DNA from 4 places in the Streptomyces sp. NPDC048636 genome. Region 1 is predicted to be linked to each of the others. Evidence: riboswitches for the same ligand, from Rfam matches in the RefSeq annotation. Region 1 holds a riboswitch; each other region holds the start of a gene.
What was found. A riboswitch is a leader RNA that binds a small molecule or an ion and turns the genes downstream of it on or off. The one in region 1 is predicted to bind cobalamin.

Region 1 (4,830 bases):
CGAACCCTCCAGCCGGTCCCGCCACAGCTCCAGCGCGGCGGCGCTGCGGGTGGTGCCCATCTCCCGCGCCAACTCCGGCACCCCGGGGTCGGACAGGGTGCACACCACGTCGTTGCCGGCGGGCAGCCGCTTGCGGGTGACACCGCTGGCGACCATCTGCGCGTCGCACAGGATGGGCGCGCCGGAGCGCAGCGCGGCGCGGGCGCGGGAGACCACCTCGGACGAGTACCCGAGGTCCCGGACCAGGTCGACCATGCCGCAGGCGTGGATCATCCGCACCGCGACCTGGCTGACGTCGGAGGGGAGGCCACCGAGATCCGCCTCGGCGCGGATGGTGGCAAAGGACGCGCGGTAGATGGCCGCCCCGTCCTTCTCGTAGTCGAACACTGTGCCCTCGATCATCTCGTTCCGCGGGCCGCCGCCACGGCGTCGGCCACCTGCTCTGCTGTCACGTCCACGCCTGTTCCGTCCGAGCCTGTTCCGTCCGCGCCGTCCGTGGGCCCGGGAGACTCCGCCGTCTCCGGTGCCGTCTCCGCTGTGCCCCGTACGGTGACGCGATAGCCCTCGCCGGTCGCCAGCGCGTCCACCCAGTGGCCGCCCGGATGGCCGCAGCGCCGCTCACAGCCGGAGAAGTACACCGGCGGCAAGGCGGTATGAGGCCCGCCGTCCGCCGCGGCGCCCGCCACCGTCCGCTCGGCGTCGGCGCGCACATCGGCCAGCGACTTCGCGCAGCCGGGCAGACCGGTGCAGGCACCGACGCCGAGCCACCGTGAGTCCGGATCGGTCACCAGCCCGGCTTCGGCCAGTGTGTCCGCCGCGGCCAGGGCGCCCTGCCGGGTGAACCCCGGGAGCACCACGCCGCGCCAGGGTGTCACACGCAGCTCATCGGCCCCGTCCCGGGAGGCGAGCGCGGCGAGCAGCCGCCACTGTGCGGCGCTCATCCGGCCGAGCGGCACCGCCACGGACACCGTGTGGCGCCCGTCCGGTCCGGCCACCGTCCCCGGCGTGGGGCCGTGGTGTGCCGCTCCCGGACCGAGTTCAGGTGGTTCAGGGCCGGTGTCCGTGTGATGACCGATGCCCGCCTCGCCGAGTCGTGCCGCCAATCCTTCGGCCGTCACGGCGTGTTGCGCGGGGAGCTCCCACACCCGCCAGGCCCGGATGCCGCTTTCGTCCGCACAGATGAGGAATTCCAGGGCCGCCAGCGCGGCGGCGCGCGGTGCGTCCCCGGCCGCCGTGACACGCACCACGGCACCGGCCGGACCTTCGGATCCGGCGGATCCCATCCGCAGTACGGCGCCGCCGTCCGGTGTTGCGATCAATGTCACATCCGCGCCCAGGGCGGCGATATCGCCCCGTCCGTCGTCCAGCGCGAACAGAAATCGCCCCGACAACTCCGACAATCTCGACAAGCCCGTCGACTCGCCGGGTCCGGCCGCGCAGAGCAGCGCGTCCAACTCCCGTGCCCACACGGAGGTGTCGGCGTGTCCGGCGCCGTCGAGACCGGCCAGCGGTGACGCCACGATGTTGCGCACCCGGTCGTGCGCGTCCGACGGCAGCAGTCCGGCCGTCCGCAACCGCTCCGCCAGCCGCGCTCCGCACCCCTCGTCCAGCCCGCGCAGCTGGAGATTTCCCCGGGAGGTGAGGTCCACCCGGCCATCGCCCAACTCCTCGCTCGCCCCGGCGAGCGCCTCGGCCTGACAACCCGTCAGCAAGCCTCCGGGCAGCCGGATACGGGCCAGTGCGCCGTCATGCGCCGAGTGAAGCCGCAGTGCGCCGGGGCATGCGTCATCGCGCCCACCGCGAGCGGCAGAGACCGCCCGGACCGCGGCGGAGCGGGCCCGGACACCGGCGACGGGCGTTTGATCCCCTGGTGGGACGGTTGTCGGGGGGAGGGGCATGGCGGCGAGCATACCGACGATTCCCCGGCCCTCTCCGTCCCGTGGCAGGTCAGCAACGCTTACTATGCTCAGCGGCGGGCCGTCCCGGCTCGCCGGACGCAACAGACGGCGTCAGGGGAGGAAGCCGGTGTGATTCCGGCGCGGTCCCGCCACTGTGAGCACGGCAGCAGCCGGGCGAGCCAGGAACTCCCGCCGTCTTCAACCCGCCCGGGGCGCGGACCCCGAGGAAGGCGCCGAGCCATGATTCTGCTGCTGTCGACGTCCGACACCGACCTGCTCAGTGCCCGTGCCGCCACGGGCCCGGTGCCGTACCGCCTGGCCAATCCGGCCCGGCTCGCACTCGACGACCTTCCCGGCCTCCTCGAGGGCGTCGACCTCGTCGTCGTACGGCTGCTCGGCGGTGTCCGCGCCTGGCAGGAGGGGCTCGACGTACTGCTCGCGGGCGACCGTCCCGTGGTGGTCCTCACCGGTGAACAGGCCCCGGACGCCCAGCTCATGGAGGCGTCCACGGTCCCGGTCGGTATCGCCGCCGAGGCCCACGCCTACCTCGCCCACGGCGGTCCCGGAAACCTGGATCAGCTGGCCCGCTTCCTCTCCGACACCGTGCTGCTCACCGGCCACGGTTTCGCACCGCCCGCCCCCGCCCCCACCTGGGGCGCGCTGGACCGCACCGCGCGTACGGCCGGCGGCCCCACCGTGGCGGTGCTCTACTACCGTGCCCACCACATGAGCGGCAACACGGCCTTCGTCGAGGCCCTGTGCCGGGCCGTGGAGGACGCCGGGGGCCGTCCGCTCCCGCTCTTCGTCGCCTCGCTGCGCGCCCCCGAGACCGAGCTGATCGAGGCCCTCGGCGCGGCCGACGCGGTGGTCACCACCGTGCTCGCCGCCGGTGGCACCCGGCCCGCCGACGCCTCCGCGGGCGGCGACGACGAGGCGTGGGACGCGGGCGCGCTCGCCCGGCTCGACGTCCCCGTGCTCCAGGCGCTGTGTCTGACCGGTTCACGCACCGCCTGGGAGGCGAACGACGAGGGGCTCTCCCCGCTGGACGCCGCGACCCAGGTCGCCGTCCCCGAGTTCGACGGCCGTCTCATCACCGTGCCGTTCTCCTTCAAGGAGGTCGACGAGGACGGGCTGCCCGTGTACGTCGCCGACCCCGAGCGCGCCGCGCGTGTCGCCGGAATCGCGGTACGACACGCCCGGCTGCGCCACATACCCGCCGCGGAGAAGCGTCTCGCGCTGGTGCTCTCGGCCTACCCGACCAAGCACTCCCGGATCGGCAACGCCGTCGGCCTCGACACCCCCGCCAGCGCCGTCGCCCTGCTGCGCCGGCTCCGCGCCGAGGGCTACGACCTCGGCCCGGAGGAAGGGCCGGACGCGGTCCCGGGTCTGGTCTCCGGCGACGGCGACGACCTGATCCGCGCCCTCATCGACGCGGGCGGCCATGACCAGGAGTGGCTGACCGAGGAGCAGCTCGCCGCCAACCCGGTCCGCGTCCCCGCCGCCGACTACCGCCGCTGGTACGCCACCCTGCCCGAGCAGCTGCGCGACGCGGTCGAGGAGCACTGGGGGCCGCCGCCCGGCGAGATGTTCGTCGACACCAGCCGCAACCCGGACGGCGATATCGTGCTGGCCGCGCTGCGCCACGGCAACCTCCTGATCGTCATCCAGCCGCCGCGCGGCTTCGGCGAGAACCCCATCGCCATCTACCACGACCCCGATCTGCCGCCCTCCCACCACTACCTGGCCGCCTACCGCTGGATGGCCACCCCGCGGGCCGACGGCGGCTTCGGCGCCGACGCCATGGTGCACCTGGGCAAACACGGCAACCTGGAGTGGCTGCCCGGCAAGAACGCGGGGCTGTCCGCCGCCTGCGGCCCCGACGCCGCGCTCGGCGATCTGCCGCTGGTCTACCCGTTCCTGGTGAACGACCCGGGCGAGGGCACCCAGGCCAAGCGCCGGGTCCACGCCACCCTGGTCGACCACCTGGTGCCGCCGATGGCCCGCGCCGACTCCTACGGGGATATCGCGCGCCTGGAGCAGCTGCTCGACGAGTACGCCGCCATCTCCGCGATGGACCCGGCCAAGCTGCCCGCCATCCGCGCCCAGATCTGGACCCTGATCCAGGCCGCCAAACTGGACCACGACCTCGGTCTCGAGGACCGCCCCGACGACGACGGCTTCGACGACTTCCTGCTCCATGTCGACGGCTGGCTGTGCGAGGTCAAGGACGCCCAGATCCGCGACGGTCTGCATGTCCTCGGTGCCGCCCCGACCGGACCCACACGTGTCAACCTGGTGCTGGCCATCCTGCGCGCCCGCCAGATCTGGGGCGGCACCACCGCGCTCCCCGGGCTGCGCGAGGCGCTCGGCCTGGACGAGTCCGCCGCCACCCGCACCGGTGCCGACGACGCCGAGGAGCGCGCCCGCACACTGGTCCAGGCGATGGAGGACGCGGACTGGGACCCCGAGGCGGTCGAGAAGGCCGTCCTCACCCTGCCCGACGCGCAGCGCACCCCGGTGAGCGCGATCCTCGACTTCGCCGCCCGCGAAGTGGTGCCGAGGCTGGCCGCCACCACCGACGAGATCGACCACGCCGTACACGCGCTCGGCGGCGGCTTCGTCCCGGCGGGCCCGTCCGGCTCCCCGCTGCGCGGTCTGGTCAATGTGCTGCCGACCGGCCGCAACTTCTACTCCGTCGACCCCAAGGCGGTACCCAGCCGCCTGGCCTGGGAGACCGGCCAGGCGCTCGCCGACTCGCTCCTGGAGCGCTACCGCGCCGACAACGACGGCCGGTGGCCGACCTCCGTCGGCCTTTCGCTGTGGGGCACCAGTGCGATGCGCACCTCCGGCGACGACGTGGCGGAGGCGCTGGCGCTGCTGGGCATCCGCCCGGTGTGGGACGACGCCTCGCGGCGGGTGACCGGGCTCGAGC
Region 2 (4,830 bases), on a different contig from region 1:
ACTTCGTCACCCCCCGGCTGATCGCCACCGCCCTCCACGACCGGCTCGGCCCCGAAGGCCCGGATGCCCCGGACCACGCGGTCGGACTGGAGATCGCCGAGCTGACCCTGCCCTGGCCGCACGAGCCGTTCGGCCCGGTGGCCGGGGTGACCGAGGCCAGCGGCACCGAGGAGGGGCTCATCGAGGCGCTGACGGGCGCCGAGGTGTGTGTGACGCAGATGGCGCCCTTCACCGAGCGGGTCTTCGCCGCCCGCCCCGGGCTGCGTCTGGTCGCCGTCTCACGCGGCGGCCCGGTCAACGTCGACCTGGCCGCCGCCACCCGCGCGGGGGTCGCCGTCAGCTTCGCCCCCGGCCGTAACGCCGCCGCGGCCGCCGAGTTCGCGATCGGCATGATGCTGGCCGCGATGCGCCGGATCCCCGCGGCCGACGCCGAACTGCGCGGCGGGCGCTGGCGCGGGGACCTCTACGCGTACGAGGAGGCCGGAACCGAGCTGGCCGGCGCCACCGTCGGGCTGGTGGGATACGGGGCCATCGGCCGGATCGTCGCCCGCGTCCTGCGCGCCTTCGGCGCCCGCGTCCTGGTCGCGGATCCCTACACGGATCCGGACGCGGTACGCGCCGACGGCGTCGAACCGGTCGGCCTGGACGAACTCCTCGACCGCAGCGAGGTGGTGAGCCTGCACGCCCGGCTGACCCCCGAGACCCGCCAGCTGATGGACGCCGGGCGGATCGCGCGGATGAGACCCGGCGCCGTCCTGGTCAACACCGCGCGCGGCGGACTGCTGGACTACGCCCCGCTGCCCGACGCGCTGCGCGAAGGACGGCTGGGCGCGCTGGCGCTGGACGTGTACGACATCGAACCGCCGCCCGCCGACTGGCCGTTGCACTCCGCGCCGAACGTCGTCACCACCCCGCACCTGGCCGGGGCCACCCGGCAGACCGCGCACCGCGCGGCGGCCATCACCGCCGCCGAGGTCGCCCGGTACGCCCGCGGCGAGCGGCTCGCCCACCCCGCCCTCCCCGCCAACCTCGATGCCACGGAGGCCCGTACGCCATGAGCACCGCGCGGGTGATGATCGGAGTCGATATCGGCACCTCGGTCACCAAGGCCGTGGCCTTCGGCCGGGACGGGCGGGCGATCGCCTCCGCGAGCCGCCCCAGCCGCCTGGACCGGCGGCCCGGCGGCCGGGTCGAACAGGACCTGGAGGATGTGCTGCGCACCGTCGCCGAGGTGTGCCGGGAGGTCGCCGCCGCCCTTCCCGCACCCCCCGTCGCACTCGCCCTGACCGGCCAGGGGGACGGTCTGTGGCTACGGGACGCGGCGGGCCGGGCGGTGCGTCCGCCGATCTCATGGATGGACGGCAGGGCGGGCGGGACGGTGGCCCGCTGGCGCGCGGACGGCACCCTGCGCGCGCTGTGGGCGCGCACCGGCTCGGGGGTGTTCCCCGGCTGCCACGCCCCGCTGCTGGCCTGGCTCGCCGAGCACGAACCGCGGTCGCTGGAGCGGGCCGAGGTCGCGGGCTACTGCGTGGACGCGGTCGCCCAGCGGCTGACCGGGGTGATCGGCGTGGACGCCTCCGACGCCTCGCTGCCGTTCCTCGACGTCACCACCCGCCGCTATGTCCAAGACGCGCTGGAGATGTGCGGAATCGCCGCGTACGCACGGCTGTTGCCGGAGCCCGCCGCGCCCGGGGCACTCGCCCCGCTGCACGAGGAGGGCGCCCGGCTGCTCGGACTCCCTGCCGGACTCCCCGTCAGCGCGGGCCCCTACGACCTGCCCGCCTGTGCCATCGGCAGCGGGGTGCGGGAGCTCGGCGACGGTCTGCTGATCGTGGGCACCACACTGGCCTGTCAGGTCCTCACCGACGACGCGCGGTTCGACCCGGCCGCCGACCCGGCCGGCATGTGGCTGTGCACCCCCGACCCCACACGCTGGCTGCGCGCCATGCCCGCGATGGTCGGCACCGCGGCCCTGGAATGGGCGCTGGAGTTCACCGGGGCCACCACCGCCGACCTGGACGCGATACTCGGCAGCAGCCCGCCCGGCGCGCGCGGGGTGACCGCGCTGCCGTTCCTGTCCGGCGCGGGCGAGCGGGCGCCGTTCGTCGAACCCGGCGCCCGGGGACGGCTCGACGGGCTCACCCTCGCCTCGACCCGCGCCGACGCGGTCCGCGCGGTCTGCGAGTCGATCGCCTACGCCGCCCGTCACTGCCTGGAGGCGGCCGGGCTCTCCGCGAGCCTCGCGCTGTGCGGCGGCGGCACCCGGTCCCGGGCCTGGACCCAGCTGTTCGCCGACGTCCTCGGCCGTCCGGTGCGCATCCCGGACGAACCCGAAGTGGGGGCGCGCGGCGCGGTCGCGGTCGCCTGGGAGTGCCTCGGCGAGCCGGTCGACGCGGAGCGCTGGCAGGCCGACGCGCGCACCGTCACACCGGGTCCGGACCGCCGTGAGACCTTCGAACGCGGCTACGCCGACTACCGTTCCCAGCTGGCCCGAGCCCTTGCCGGATGGCGGGAGAAGGCCCCGGAACAGCGGGGGGAAGCGACCCCGCAATAGCACATACGTGGGAAACTCTCCTGTGGACGACACAAGATGTGGGGGCGCGTGCGTCGGCCGACACAAGATGTATGCTCGTGCTCGCTGTCGACGCAGGGGAATCCGGTGGGAATCCGGAACTGTCCCGCAACGGTGTACGTGTGCGCATTTGTGTACCCGTGAGTCCGATGACCTGCCGACGGCCGTCTGAACACGTCCGGGCCTCGCGGGTTGGGCCGTTGGACGCTGCGCGGTGTGCGTTCGTACGGTAGTGCGGATTCGCCATGCCCGTACGCGGCCATCGCTCCTCCCTCCTGGCCCCAGCCGAGCGAGGGAGAACACTTCAGTGACCATCGCGCCCGCCGATCCGGTTTCAGAGGCAGCGGCTTCCCAGGCAGCGGCCGACGCGCCCGGTACCGCCCTGTTGCGGACCCTCACCGGGCTCACCGCCGACCTGCCCGCCACCGACCCCGGCAAGGTCGCGGCCGCCGCCCTGCGCGGCCGCCATCCGGGCTCGGACGAGGCGGAGTTGCGTACCCTCGCGACCGAGGCGGCGGCCGGGCTGATCGCGGAGGAGCCGGAGTACTCCCGGCTGGCCGCGCGGCTGCTGGCCCTGGCGATCACCGAAGAGGCGGCCGGGCAGGGCGCGCTCTCCTTCTCGGCCTCGGTCGCGGTGGGCCACCGCGAAGGGCTGATCGCCGACTCCACCGCCGAGTTCGTCACCGCCCACGCCGCCCGGCTGGACGCCCTGGTGGACCGGGCGCTGGCGGACGGCGCCGACAACCGCTTCGGCTACTTCGGACTGCGCACCCTGTACAGCCGCTATCTGCTGCGCCACCCGACCACCCGTCAGGTGATCGAGACCCCGCAGCACTTCCTGCTCCGGGTCGCCTGCGGGCTGGCCGAGAACCTCAGCGAGCGGGCCGTGGACGAGGTCGCCGAGCTGTACCGGCTCACCAGCACCCTGTCGTACCTGCCCAGCTCCCCCACGCTGTTCAACTCCGGCACCCGGCATCCGCAGATGTCCTCGTGCTATCTGCTGGACTCGCCGCTGGACGAGCTGGACTCGATCTACAACCGCTACCACCAGGTCGCGCGGCTGTCGAAGCACGCGGGCGGTATCGGGCTCTCGTACTCCCGTATCCGGGCCCGCGGTTCGCTGATCCGCGGCACCAACGGGCACTCCAACGGCATCGTGCCGTTCCTGCGCACGCTGGACGCCTCGGTGGCCGCGGTCAACCAGGGCGGCCGGCGCAAGGGCGCGGCCTGTGTCTACCTGGAGACCTGGCACGCGGATATCGAGGAGTTCCTGGAGCTGCGGGACAACACCGGTGAGGAAGCCCGCCGCACCCACAACCTCAACATCGCCCACTGGATCCCGGACGAGTTCATGCGCCGGGTCGAGGCGGACGCCGACTGGTCGCTGTTCTCCCCGGCCGACGCGCCGCAGCTGGTGGACCTGTGGGGCGAGGAGTTCGACGCCGCGTACCGCCGGGCCGAGGCCGAGGGCCGTGCGGTCAAGCAGGTCCCGGCGCGCCAGCTCTACTCCCGGATGATGCGCACCCTGGCGCAGACCGGCAACGGCTGGATGACCTTCAAGGACGCCGCCAACCGCACCGCCAACCAGACCGCCGAGCCCGGCAAGGTCGTCCACTCCTCCAACCTCTGCACCGAGATCCTGGAGGTCACCGACGACGGCGAGACCGCCGTGTGCAACCTCGGGTCGGTCAACCTCGCCGCCCACCTGGGCAAGGGCGCGGACGGGCAGGAGGCGATGGACTGGGAGCGGCTGGACGCCACCGTCCGCACCGCCGTGACCTTCCTCGACCGTGTGGTGGACATCAACTTCTACCCCACCGACGAGGCCGGGGCCTCCAACTCCCGCTGGCGGCCGGTGGGTCTGGGCCTGATGGGCCTCCAGGACGTACTCTTCCGGCTGCGGCTGCCCTTCGACTCCCCCGAGGCGAAGGAGCTCTCCACCCGGATCTCCGAGCGCATCATGCTCGCCGCGTACGAGGCCTCCTGTGACCTCGCCGAGCGCCACGGACCGCATCCGGCCTGGTCCGCGACGCGCACCGCACGCGGTGTGCTGCACCCCGACCACTACACGGACGCGGTGGCCACCTGGCCGGAGCGCTGGGAAGCGCTGCGGAAGCGGATGGCCACGTCCGGGATGCGCAACTCGCTGCTGCTGGCCATCGCGCCGACCGCGACCATCGCCTCGATCGCCGGTGTCTATGAGTGCATCGAGCCGCAGGTCTCCAACCTCTTCAAGCGCGAAACCCTCAGCGGGGAGT
Region 3 (4,830 bases), on a different contig from region 1:
GTCGGAGAGCTGCCGTGAAGCGATCCAGGCGAGCGCCTTGTCCACGGCCTTCTCGGCCCTGTCGCCACCTGCCAGGTCCAGGGCCATGGCGGCGATGGCGGTGGAGTCGACATCGGAGTCGCCTGCGGACGGGATCAGACTCGGCCACGCGCCGCTGCCGTGTTGCAGACTCTCCAGGTAGGCGAGCGGCCGCTCGGCCGCGGTCTTCTGGTCGGCGCGCAACTGCGCCATGATCGCCAGGGACTGGCCGAAGACAGAGGGGGCGTAGCTGTAGGCGCCCTTGGCCGCGCAGGACCGGTCCGGTGCGGGGCTCGGCTTGGCACAGACAGCCTTACCCAGGGCGGCGATCAGGTCCTTGCCGCCGAAGTCGCGCGGGTCTCGGCCCACGGCCTCGGCGAGGAGGGCCGTCTTCCCCAGGGAGCCACCGGCGGCGTAACGGGTCCCGGCACCGGTCCAGTCGTGGACGGTACGGCCTTCGCCGTCCTTGCCCCCGTGGTCGAGGAAGTCGACGACGCCCCGGAGCCTGGCGTTGTTCAGGCCGGTGGCGGCCAGCGCGTAGGCGCCGTCGATGGTCAGGCCGAAGTCGGCGCGGGAGGATCCGGGTCCGGCCGGGTAGTACTGGCCCTGTTTGAGGTTGGCGGCGCGGGTGAGGAAGGCGACGCCCTTCTTCAAGTCCGGGCCGTCTCCCACTCCCGGTGTGCCGGGGTCGTCGGTCGGGGGTTCGGTGGTGGGCGGCTGGGTCGGCTCCGTCTTCTTGGTGGAGAGTGTGCCGAGGCTGGTCCTGGCACCGGCGAGGACGGCTGCCGGAGTCGCATAGAGGGTGGGCTCGGTGGCGTCCGCCTCGAATCCGAAGCCTCCGCTGTCGAGTTGCTGCCGGGCGAGCCAGCCGACCGCGGAATCGGCGCGCTCGGTGTCGCCGAGGGCGCGCAGGGCCTGGGCGGCGTAGGCGGTGGCGATGACGCTGCCGTCGGTGGCGCCGGTGTAGCCGGGGAACGAACCGTCCTCGCGCTGCGCCTTCTTCAGGTAAGTACGCGCCTGCTGTACGGCCTTGTCCTGCCCGTCCGCCATGTGCAGGACCAGGGCGACCAATGCGGTGCTGGCGGCGTCCCCGTCGCAGTTCTCGCCGGGGCGGATCAGTACGCTGGTGACACCGCCGTCCTTGCACTGGACCTGTGTCAGCCGGGCGATGGCCTCCGCCGGAGGCGCCACCTTCGCGCGCAGCAGGGCGAGCGCGGACAGGGCCTGGCCGTCGGTGTGGGTGGCATGCTGGAAGTCGCCCTTGGCGGTGCAGCCGGGCAGGGCATCTCCGGACTCCGGTCCCGAGGTGCACACGTTCTTCTTCAGGTCACCGATCAGGTCGTGGCCACCGACCCGGCGGGGGTCGGCGTCGGTGATCTCGGCGAGGAGGGCCAGACGGGCGGCGGCGGTGGCGTCGGGTGCCTTGTCCTTGCGGTCGGGGTAGGCATAGTCGTCGGTGTGTGCCGTCAGGAAGGCGACGATCTTGTCGAGGGTCGCGCTGTTCCCGCCGGCCGCGGCCAGTGCGTAGGCCGTCTCGGTGGTCAGCGGGTACTGAGGTGTGTCGGCGCCGTCGTCGACGATGCGTTCGCCGTCTGTCAGCCTGCCGGTGAGCCACTTCGCGGCGGCGGGCAGATCGACCGCCCCGGCCCCGCCGGTAGGGGTACCGCCGGGATCGGGGGTGGTCCCGCCGCCACCCGCGCGGACCTCCTCCGGACTGAACGAGGGCTTGCCCGTGCTGCCCCCGACGTCGGTACCGCCGTACACCCAGGCGTCGACGTCGCCGTTGTTCGGCTTGCGGTCCATGGCGCCGTACTGGCTGTAGGTCCACTCGTCCTGTCCGCGCGATGCGGTCCAGTACGACCAGTAGGCGGTGGCGGGCGGGGTGAGGACACAGGCTTCCCGGTCCGGTGTCGGGTAATGCCGACCGGAGTTGAAGGAGCCGAAACCGATGCGGCAGATGAAACCGGGCCCATCGTGCTCAGTGCCGGTGGTACCGAATCCGGCCTCGTGGAGAAGGTCGTACCCGGTGGTCGGGGTGGTGTCGCAACCGCGCTCTACCTTGCCGCCGAACGGTTTGAAGTCCACGGCGACGATCGCGCCCTTGGCCGCGGTGCATTCTCCGAGGGGATCCGCGGTGGCCGGTGTGACCGCGACGAAGGTCACCGCCGTGCCCACCAGCAGGAGCAGCGCCGATATCAGCGCCACCAGGGATACGGTCGGTCTGGTGACCGCCCGCGCGAATCTTCGTTCGTCCGTCCCCACCACGGCCCCGGCCCCTCTTTTGTGTGCCCGGCGCGGGACAGAACGTGGCCGAGGGCCTTCACCACACCGCGGGAGGAACCCCGCCGTGGGAAAGCCGGCCGAACCACGCCGCAGTCCGCGACGGCGTATGTCTGTGAAGGAACACGCTCCAGGCATTCCGGCTCGCCCGGCGGGACCGGGCCTACGGTTGCGGGTCAGCGCCGGAATTCGACCGGCTTCCCCTGGAACTGATTGCGTATCAGCCGGATTGGAGCACGGATTCGCCGGGAGCGTCAAGGCTCATGTCAGGCTATCCGTCACCGTCCGGGGACGGGTCTGGCGGAAGCGGGATGTGTCGGGTACCGTCCTGCGCTGCCGAGTGGGGGAACCCGGTGTGAATCCGGGGCTGACGCGCAGCGGTGTCGGACGGCGGGGGCCGTCCCGAGCCCGAATGCCCATGCGGTGACATCTCTTTGGAAGCTGGTCCACGCGTTCCGGACGGCGGCCATACCCGCTGCTCCCACCGCTGATCGCGAGGGTCGCGCGCGGGGTCCCGGCCGGTGTCCCTCACCCTCAGGAGCAGGCCATGTCCCGTCCCGTGTCCTTCCGTCGCCCCGTGCTCACCGCCGCCGCGGCGGTGGGCGCCTTCGCCCTCACCGCGCTGCCCGCCGCGGCCACCTCCACTCCGGCGCAGATCGCCGCGTCGAAGACGAACGGCGTTGCCTACCTCAAGTCCCTCCAGGGGGCTGATGGTTCATACGCCGGGGCGGGGCTGTCCAACGAGTGGGCGTTCAGCGCGTTCGCCGCGGCCGGAACCGCGGCGGTGGACGTCACCCCCGGTGGTGACACGAGCAAGAACGCGAGATCCGTCTACCGCACCCTGCTGTCCAGCAGTACCTGGCCGTCCTCCTCCCCCGTGGTCACCGACTACGAACGGGCCACGCTGAACGCCTACGCCGCGGGCATCGACCCCAGCCGGGTCTCGGCCTCCCGCAATCTGATCGCCGACATCTACGGCTACTGGCAGACAGCCGAGACCGGGTACTTCGGCCCGTCGGCCAACTTCAACGGCACCGTCTTCGCCGCCCTCGCCCTGGGCGGCGCCAAGACCCAGTCCGGTCACACACGGGTCCCGCAGTCGCTGCGCGATGCGATGGTCACCCGCCTGCGCGCCAACCAGCACAACGACGGCGGCTGGAACTACAGCAAGGCCGAAGGCGATCCGGGCCAGCTTGCCGCGCCCAGCGACATCGACATGACCGGCGCGGCGATGGCGGCCCTGTGCACGTCCGGCGTGCCCCGTACGGACTCCGACATCGTGCAGGCCAAGGCATTCCTCAAGAGCAAGCTGGTGGCGAACAGCGGATCCTTCAACGCCATGTTCGGCGTCAACACCGACTCCAACGGCTGGGCCGTCTCCGGCCTGAACGCCTGCGGAATCAACCCGCAGACCGGCGACTTCCTCACCTCCATGGGCAAGACACCGGTCGACTTCCTCATCGCGCAGCAGTTCAAGCCCGGCGGCGGCTTCAAATACCTGCCCAGCGACACCAGCCCGTCGCCGTACGCGTCGATCGACGGCCTGCGGGCGGTCGCCGGGGGTGGCTTCACCTCCGCCCCGCCCGTCCCGACCACCGCGGGCGCACCGCAGTGGGTGAGCCAGAGCTCCTTCACCTCCGGCACGACGACGAAGCTGGCACTGACGGTGGACGACGGCACCGGCCATCTCAAGGTGTGCTCCGTCGCCCTCACCCCGACCGGCCCGACGACCACACTCGGCGCCGTGCTAGACGCCGCGACGGGCGCCGCCACCCCGTCAGGCTGTGTGACCTCCGTGACCCCGTCCTCCGGTACGGGCACCATCACCGCGATCAACACCAAGGCCAACAGCGGCTCCAACACCTGGAAGGTCAGCGTCGACGGCTCCGCCTTCACCGCCGCCACACGTGGCAAGGCGGTGGGTGTCGGCGACACGATCGCCGTGCGCTGGGGCGCCTGACCACGTCAGGGCGGTGAGCAGGGGACCCACGATTCGGTGGCACGCACCGACCGCTTCCGCTCCGGGAGCAGCACGTTGAGCGGAGAACCGAGCGCGTCGACAAGTGAGTGCAGCGTGGCCTCCGATCGCCGCCGCTACCCGGGGTCGTTACATCGGGATCTCGAAGTGCACCGTGGCGACGCCCGGGCCCTGTTCGCCGGTGGTGCGGGCGTCGAACACCTCCTTGGCCAGGCTTCGCCAGAAACCTTCCGCGCCGTCGATGTTGACGTTCGTGTGGAGGTAGACGCGGTCATAGCCAGGGGTGTCCGCGATGAAGTCACAGGCCGCGTCGACCAGGGTGCCGGCGAGTCCGCGACGTCGGTGCTCAGGATGCACATAGACACGGACCAGTTGTGCGGTGGTGTCCTTCGGGTAGCGCTCGGCGAGCCGGCGGGGGTGCGGCGGGTGGGCGGGGCCGCCGGACCGTACGCCGGTCGTGGCGACCACCTCGCCCTGGTGGACGGCCACGAGCAGCAGATGCCGCGGGTCGTCGAGATACGTGCCCTTGATGTCCACCGTGTCACGGTGCCACT
Region 4 (4,830 bases), on a different contig from region 1:
ACCGCCGGACGCCTCGCGGACGTAGACCCCGCCGAGCCCCAGTCCGGCGGCCTTGCGGAGCACATCGAGCGGGAAGTGTTTGTCCTGGTCCCATCGGACCGCGTGCGGGGCGAGATGGTCCTGGGCGAAGTCGAGTGTGGTCTCGACGAGGGCTTGCTGCTCGTCGGTGAGCAGGGTGGTGGTCATCGCGCTCATCCCATCGTGGGAATGGTGAAGCTGGCCCCCTCGCGCAGCCCGGCGGGCCAGCGCGAGGTGACGGTCTTGGTGCGGGTGTAGAAGCGGATGGCGTCCGGGCCGTGCTGGTTGAGGTCGCCGAAGCCGGAGCGCTTCCAGCCGCCGAAGGTGTGGTAGGCGACGGGTACCGGGATGGGCACGTTCACGCCGATCATGCCGGTGTTCACCCGCCGGGTGAAGTCGCGGGCGGTGTCGCCGTCCCGGGTGAAGATCGCGACGCCGTTGCCGTAGGCGTGTTCACTCGGCAGGCGCAGCGCCTCCTCATAGTCCGCGGCGCGCACGACACAGAGGACGGGGCCGAAGATCTCCTCCTGGTGAACGCGCATCCCCGGGGTGACCCGGTCGAAGAGCGAGGCACCGGCGAAGAAACCGTTCTCATGGCCGGGCAGAACGAACTCCCTGCCGTCGACGACGAGTTCGGCGCCCTCCTCGACACCGAGGTCGACATAGGACCGCACCCGGTCGACGGCGTCCCGGCCGACCAGCGGGCCGAAGTCGGCCTCAGGGTCGTCGCTGCGGCCGATCCGCAACGTGCTGATGCGTTCCTTCAGACGGGAGACGAGGGCGTCGGCGGTGTCCTCGCCCACCGGGACGGCGACCGAGATCGCCATACAGCGCTCACCCGCCGAGCCGTATCCGGCCCCGATCAACGCGTCGACGGCCTGGTCCATATCGGCGTCCGGCATCACGATCATGTGGTTCTTGGCGCCGCCGAAGCACTGGGCGCGCTTGCCGTGGGCGGCGGCGGTGGCGTAGACGTGCGCGGCGATGGGCGTGGAGCCGACAAAGCCGAGCGCCGCGACGCGGGGATCCTCCAGGAGGGTGTCCACGGCCTCCCGGCCACCGTTGACCACATTGAGGACACCGGGCGGCAGACCCGCCTCCAGGAACAGTTCGGCCAGCCGCAGCGGGACGGACGGGGCGCGCTCGGAGGGTTTGAGGATGAAGGAGTTTCCGCAGGCCAGGGCCGGAGCCGCCTTCCACAGAGGGATCATCGCGGGGAAGTTGAACGGGGTGATCCCGGCCACCACACCGAGGGGCGCCCGCAGCGAGTGGACGTCGATGCCGGTACCGGCGTTGTCGGTGAACTCGCCCTTCAGCAGATGCGGGATGCCCGCGGCGAACTCCACGACCTCCAGTCCGCGCTGGAGGTCGCCATGCGCGTCGGCGACCGTCTTGCCGTGTTCGGACGACAGCAGCCGGGCCAGGGTGTCCTTCTCCCCCTCGACGAGCTGGAGGAACCGGAGGAGGACCCGGGCGCGGCGCTGAGGGTTCCACTCTCCCCATGCGCGCTGCGCGTGCGCGGCGTCGGCGATCGCCGCCTCGGTCTCCGCCCGGCTCGCGAGGGGGACACGGGCCTGGATCCCGCCGGTGTTGGGGTCGTACACCTCGCCGTAGGACCCCGAGGTGCCGGGGGTGTGCTTGCCGCCGATGAAGTGGGTCAACTCACGTGTGTGCGGGGGGTGTTGCTCGCGGACCATGAATGCCTGCTCTCGTCAGGTGATCCGGATGGCGCGCCGTCCCGCCGCACACGGACGCGGGGCGTACGGGTGCGAGGGCGGCGCGAGATCGCGTATGGCGGTGAACCGTCAGGTGGTGACGGCCGGATGCCGGAGAACTCCTCGGCGCGGCAGCGCCCGCAGGGCGGTTCCGCCGGGATCGTGAATGCGCACCGGTGCCATGCGTGTCAGCTCCATCCTCGTGGAAAACACGGAACATCCCGCGGCCGGTATCCTGACTCCCGGATCAGCGCGCGCCGTCCGCCTTCCCGACATCCAGCTCGTCAGTGGCGTTCTGCTCGACGGCGTACTCCCCGGTCACAGTGGCGGGACCGCGCCGGAATCACACCGGCTTCCCTGCACCGCGGGCCTTCCCCACGACTATATAGTTGGACGTCCTAGTAAATCCAGCACATCCCGCACACCGGCCGTCGGCCCGGATCAGTGCGGCGCGTACGCATCGAAGTCGGTGCGGGCGACGTACGCGGAGAAGTCGCGGGGCGAGCGGCCGAGCGCCTTGTACACGCCATCGGTAACCGTCGCCCCGCGCTCTTCGCGGATGTGCCGGAGCACGGTGATCACTTCGTCGGCCACCGAGTCCTGGTATCCGGCAGTGGCCAGGTCGGCGCGGTAGGCGTCCTCGGTCACGGGGACGAAGCGCAGCGGCCGACCCGCGGCGCGGGCGATCTCCGCGACGGCCTCGGCGAAGCTCAGCGAACGCGGTCCCGACAGGATGTAGGTCTGCCCGGTGTGCCGGTCGTCGATGAGTGCCTCGGCCGCGACGTCGGCCAGGTCGTCGAGGTCGACGAAGGGTTCCCGGCCATCACCGGTGGGCAGCCGGAGCTCGCCCTGCTCGCCGAGGAGGGGGGCGAAGAAATCGAGCTCGGTGAAGTTCTGCGCGAACCAGGTGGGGCGCAGGATCGTCCAGCGCAGCCCGGAAGCGGTCACGGCCTCCTCGGTGGCGAGGTGTGCGCCGCCCATTTCGCCCCACGGCCGGGCGGAGAGCAGCACCAGGCGTCGGACTCCGGCGCGGCCAGCCGTGGCGGCGAAGTCGCGGACCTCGGCCGGTGCGCCGGGGCCTTGCGAGTCGACGACATAGACGGCGTCGATGCCGGTCAGGGCCGGCTGCCAGGTGGTGCGGTCGGCCCAGTCGAAGCGGACCGGGCCCCGCCGTGAGGCCACGGCGGGTTCGAGACCGCGCCGGCGAAGAGCGGCGGCGACGCGGCGGCCGGTCTTACCGGTACCACCGAGGACGAGAACGTGGGGAAGGTTTGTCGTCATGTCTCCAGCACACCTCGCTGGTGCGGCACAAGCGATGGCTGATGCGATCGATTCGATGTCCGCCCGTCTCATCCGAGCTGGTTTCCCGCCCGGGACGTCCGTACGCTGGGACGGCATGGATGATGTGTTGTCCGGACTGCTCCAGGACATCCGCGCCCACGGCGGGCTCTTCGACCAGTCGGCCCTCGTCCCTCCGTGGTCCCTGCGTTTCGGTGACGGGGCGCCGCTGTCCCTGCTGACCACGGTCCGCGGCGACGCCTGGCTGACGCCGGACGGCGAGGAGGCCGTGCCGTTGCGACAGGGCGATGTGGCGATCCTCGTGGGGCCCCAGCCCTACGACGTCGCGGACGCGCCCGGCAGAGCTCCCATGGTCTTCCAGAACACCGACAACCGTTGCACCGCACCCGACGGGACCCCGGTCACCGCGGATGACCTGCCCATGTGCGCGGAGCTGGAGGACCCCGAGGCCGGTGCGGTCCTGCTCAGGAGTGCCTACCCCGTTCAGGGCCAGGTCTGTGACCGTGTCCTGACCGCACTCCCCCGGCTCGCTCTGGTGCCCGCGGCACCGGAGCGCCCACTCCCCCTCGCGATGATCGAAACAGAACTGCGCAAGGATGTCCCAGGGCGACAGGTCATCCTCGACCGGCTGCTCGACCTGCTGCTGCTGTCCACGCTCCGTGACTGGTTCGACAGGCCCGAATCCCGTGCCCCTGCCTGGTATCGGGCGCATCGCGACCCCGCCGTGGGCCGGGCGCTGAAGCTCATCCATGGCGACCTCGCCCGGCCGTGGACCGTCGCGTCGCTCGCCGCCGAGGCCGGTATGTCCCGCGCCCGCTTCGCGCAGCGCTTCCACCGGCTCCTCGGGCAGCCGCCGATGGCGTATCTCACCGAGTGGCGGATCTGCCGCGCAGCCGACCTGCTGGCCGGCACTGACGCGACCGCCGACGCCATCTCCCGCCAGGTCGGTTACGCCAACGCCTACGCGCTCAGCGTGGCCTTCAAGCGCATTCTCGGTATCCGCCCCACCGAACATCGCGCCCTCGCCCGCGCCGGAGCCACCTCGACCGCGTCGGACGCCGGGTGACATCCACGTGGGGCTCACCCCGCCACGTGGTGGAGCCGTGCGCGGTAGGCGAGCGGGGACTCGCCGTAGTGGCCTTTGAACGCACGGGAGAAGTACAGGCGGTCCTGGATGCCGACACGTGCGGCGACTTCCCCGACCGGCAGGTCCGTGAAGCGCAGCAGGCGCGCGGCCTCGAGCATCACACGTTCGGTGATCAGGGTCCGCGGCGGATGGCCGGTCGCCTGAGACAGCGCTCGCCACAAGGTGCCGGTCGAGACATGGAGTTCCCGCGCGTAGTGGCCGACGTCGTGGTGGTGGACGAAGTCACGCTCGAGCAGGTCGTTGAAGCGCCGGGCGAGCCGGAGATCGGTGGTGGATCCCGGCTGCCGCGGCTCGTCGTCGCGGTACCAGCGCTGAGCCCAGGAAATGAGCGCCATGAGCAGGTGCCGATGGATGTCCGAGCTGTACGCGTCGGTGAGGTGGCGGGTCTCGGCGGCGAGCGCGCGGACCACGGAGTCGAAGCGGTCCGCGTCCTCGGGCGGCACCTCCAAGGTCGACACACCGCGCCCGGTGAACATGCGGGCCGGGTCCGACGACGAGCCCTGGCCGGTCTGGAGGAGTTCGGCACCGAAACGGATGACGGCTCCTGACAGGTCCTGTGCCTTTTCGAAGTGATGGATCTGGCCCCGGCCCGTCAGCATCACGGTGTTGGCACCGACGAATGAACGCTCGCCGTCCAGGAGGTGCTGACCG

Region 2: another riboswitch for cobalamin. It lies ahead of AB0C66_RS03620 (ribonucleoside-diphosphate reductase subunit alpha); the one in region 1 lies ahead of cobN (cobaltochelatase subunit CobN).
Region 3: another riboswitch for cobalamin. It lies ahead of AB0C66_RS23450 (prenyltransferase/squalene oxidase repeat-containing protein); the one in region 1 lies ahead of cobN (cobaltochelatase subunit CobN).
Region 4: another riboswitch for cobalamin. It lies ahead of AB0C66_RS14840 (CoA-acylating methylmalonate-semialdehyde dehydrogenase); the one in region 1 lies ahead of cobN (cobaltochelatase subunit CobN).

Annotation. Positions count from the first base shown of each region.
Region 1 is NZ_JBEZHR010000016.1:138,976-143,805, forward strand. It holds gene AB0C66_RS31300 (precorrin-8X methylmutase) at 1-402, opposite strand, end outside; gene cobG (precorrin-3B synthase) at 399-1,910, opposite strand; cobalamin riboswitch at 1,957-2,107, shown strand; gene cobN (cobaltochelatase subunit CobN) at 2,139-4,830, shown strand, end outside.
Region 2 is NZ_JBEZHR010000001.1:782,413-787,242, reverse strand. It holds gene AB0C66_RS03630 (2-hydroxyacid dehydrogenase) at 1-1,058, shown strand, start outside; gene AB0C66_RS03625 (FGGY-family carbohydrate kinase) at 1,055-2,554, shown strand; cobalamin riboswitch at 2,609-2,749, shown strand; gene AB0C66_RS03620 (ribonucleoside-diphosphate reductase subunit alpha) at 2,880-4,830, shown strand, end outside.
Region 3 is NZ_JBEZHR010000008.1:290,313-295,142, reverse strand. It holds gene AB0C66_RS23450 (prenyltransferase/squalene oxidase repeat-containing protein) at 1-2,223, opposite strand, end outside; cobalamin riboswitch at 2,410-2,550, opposite strand; cobalamin riboswitch at 2,642-2,716, shown strand; gene AB0C66_RS23445 (prenyltransferase/squalene oxidase repeat-containing protein) at 2,846-4,258, shown strand; gene AB0C66_RS23440 (GNAT family N-acetyltransferase) at 4,406-4,830, opposite strand, start outside.
Region 4 is NZ_JBEZHR010000004.1:478,270-483,099, forward strand. It holds gene AB0C66_RS14835 (acyl-CoA dehydrogenase family protein) at 1-186, opposite strand, end outside; gene AB0C66_RS14840 (CoA-acylating methylmalonate-semialdehyde dehydrogenase) at 192-1,715, opposite strand; cobalamin riboswitch at 1,941-2,115, opposite strand; gene AB0C66_RS14845 (NAD(P)H-binding protein) at 2,175-3,014, opposite strand; gene AB0C66_RS14850 (AraC family transcriptional regulator) at 3,130-4,098, shown strand; gene AB0C66_RS14855 (AraC family transcriptional regulator) at 4,113-4,830, opposite strand, start outside.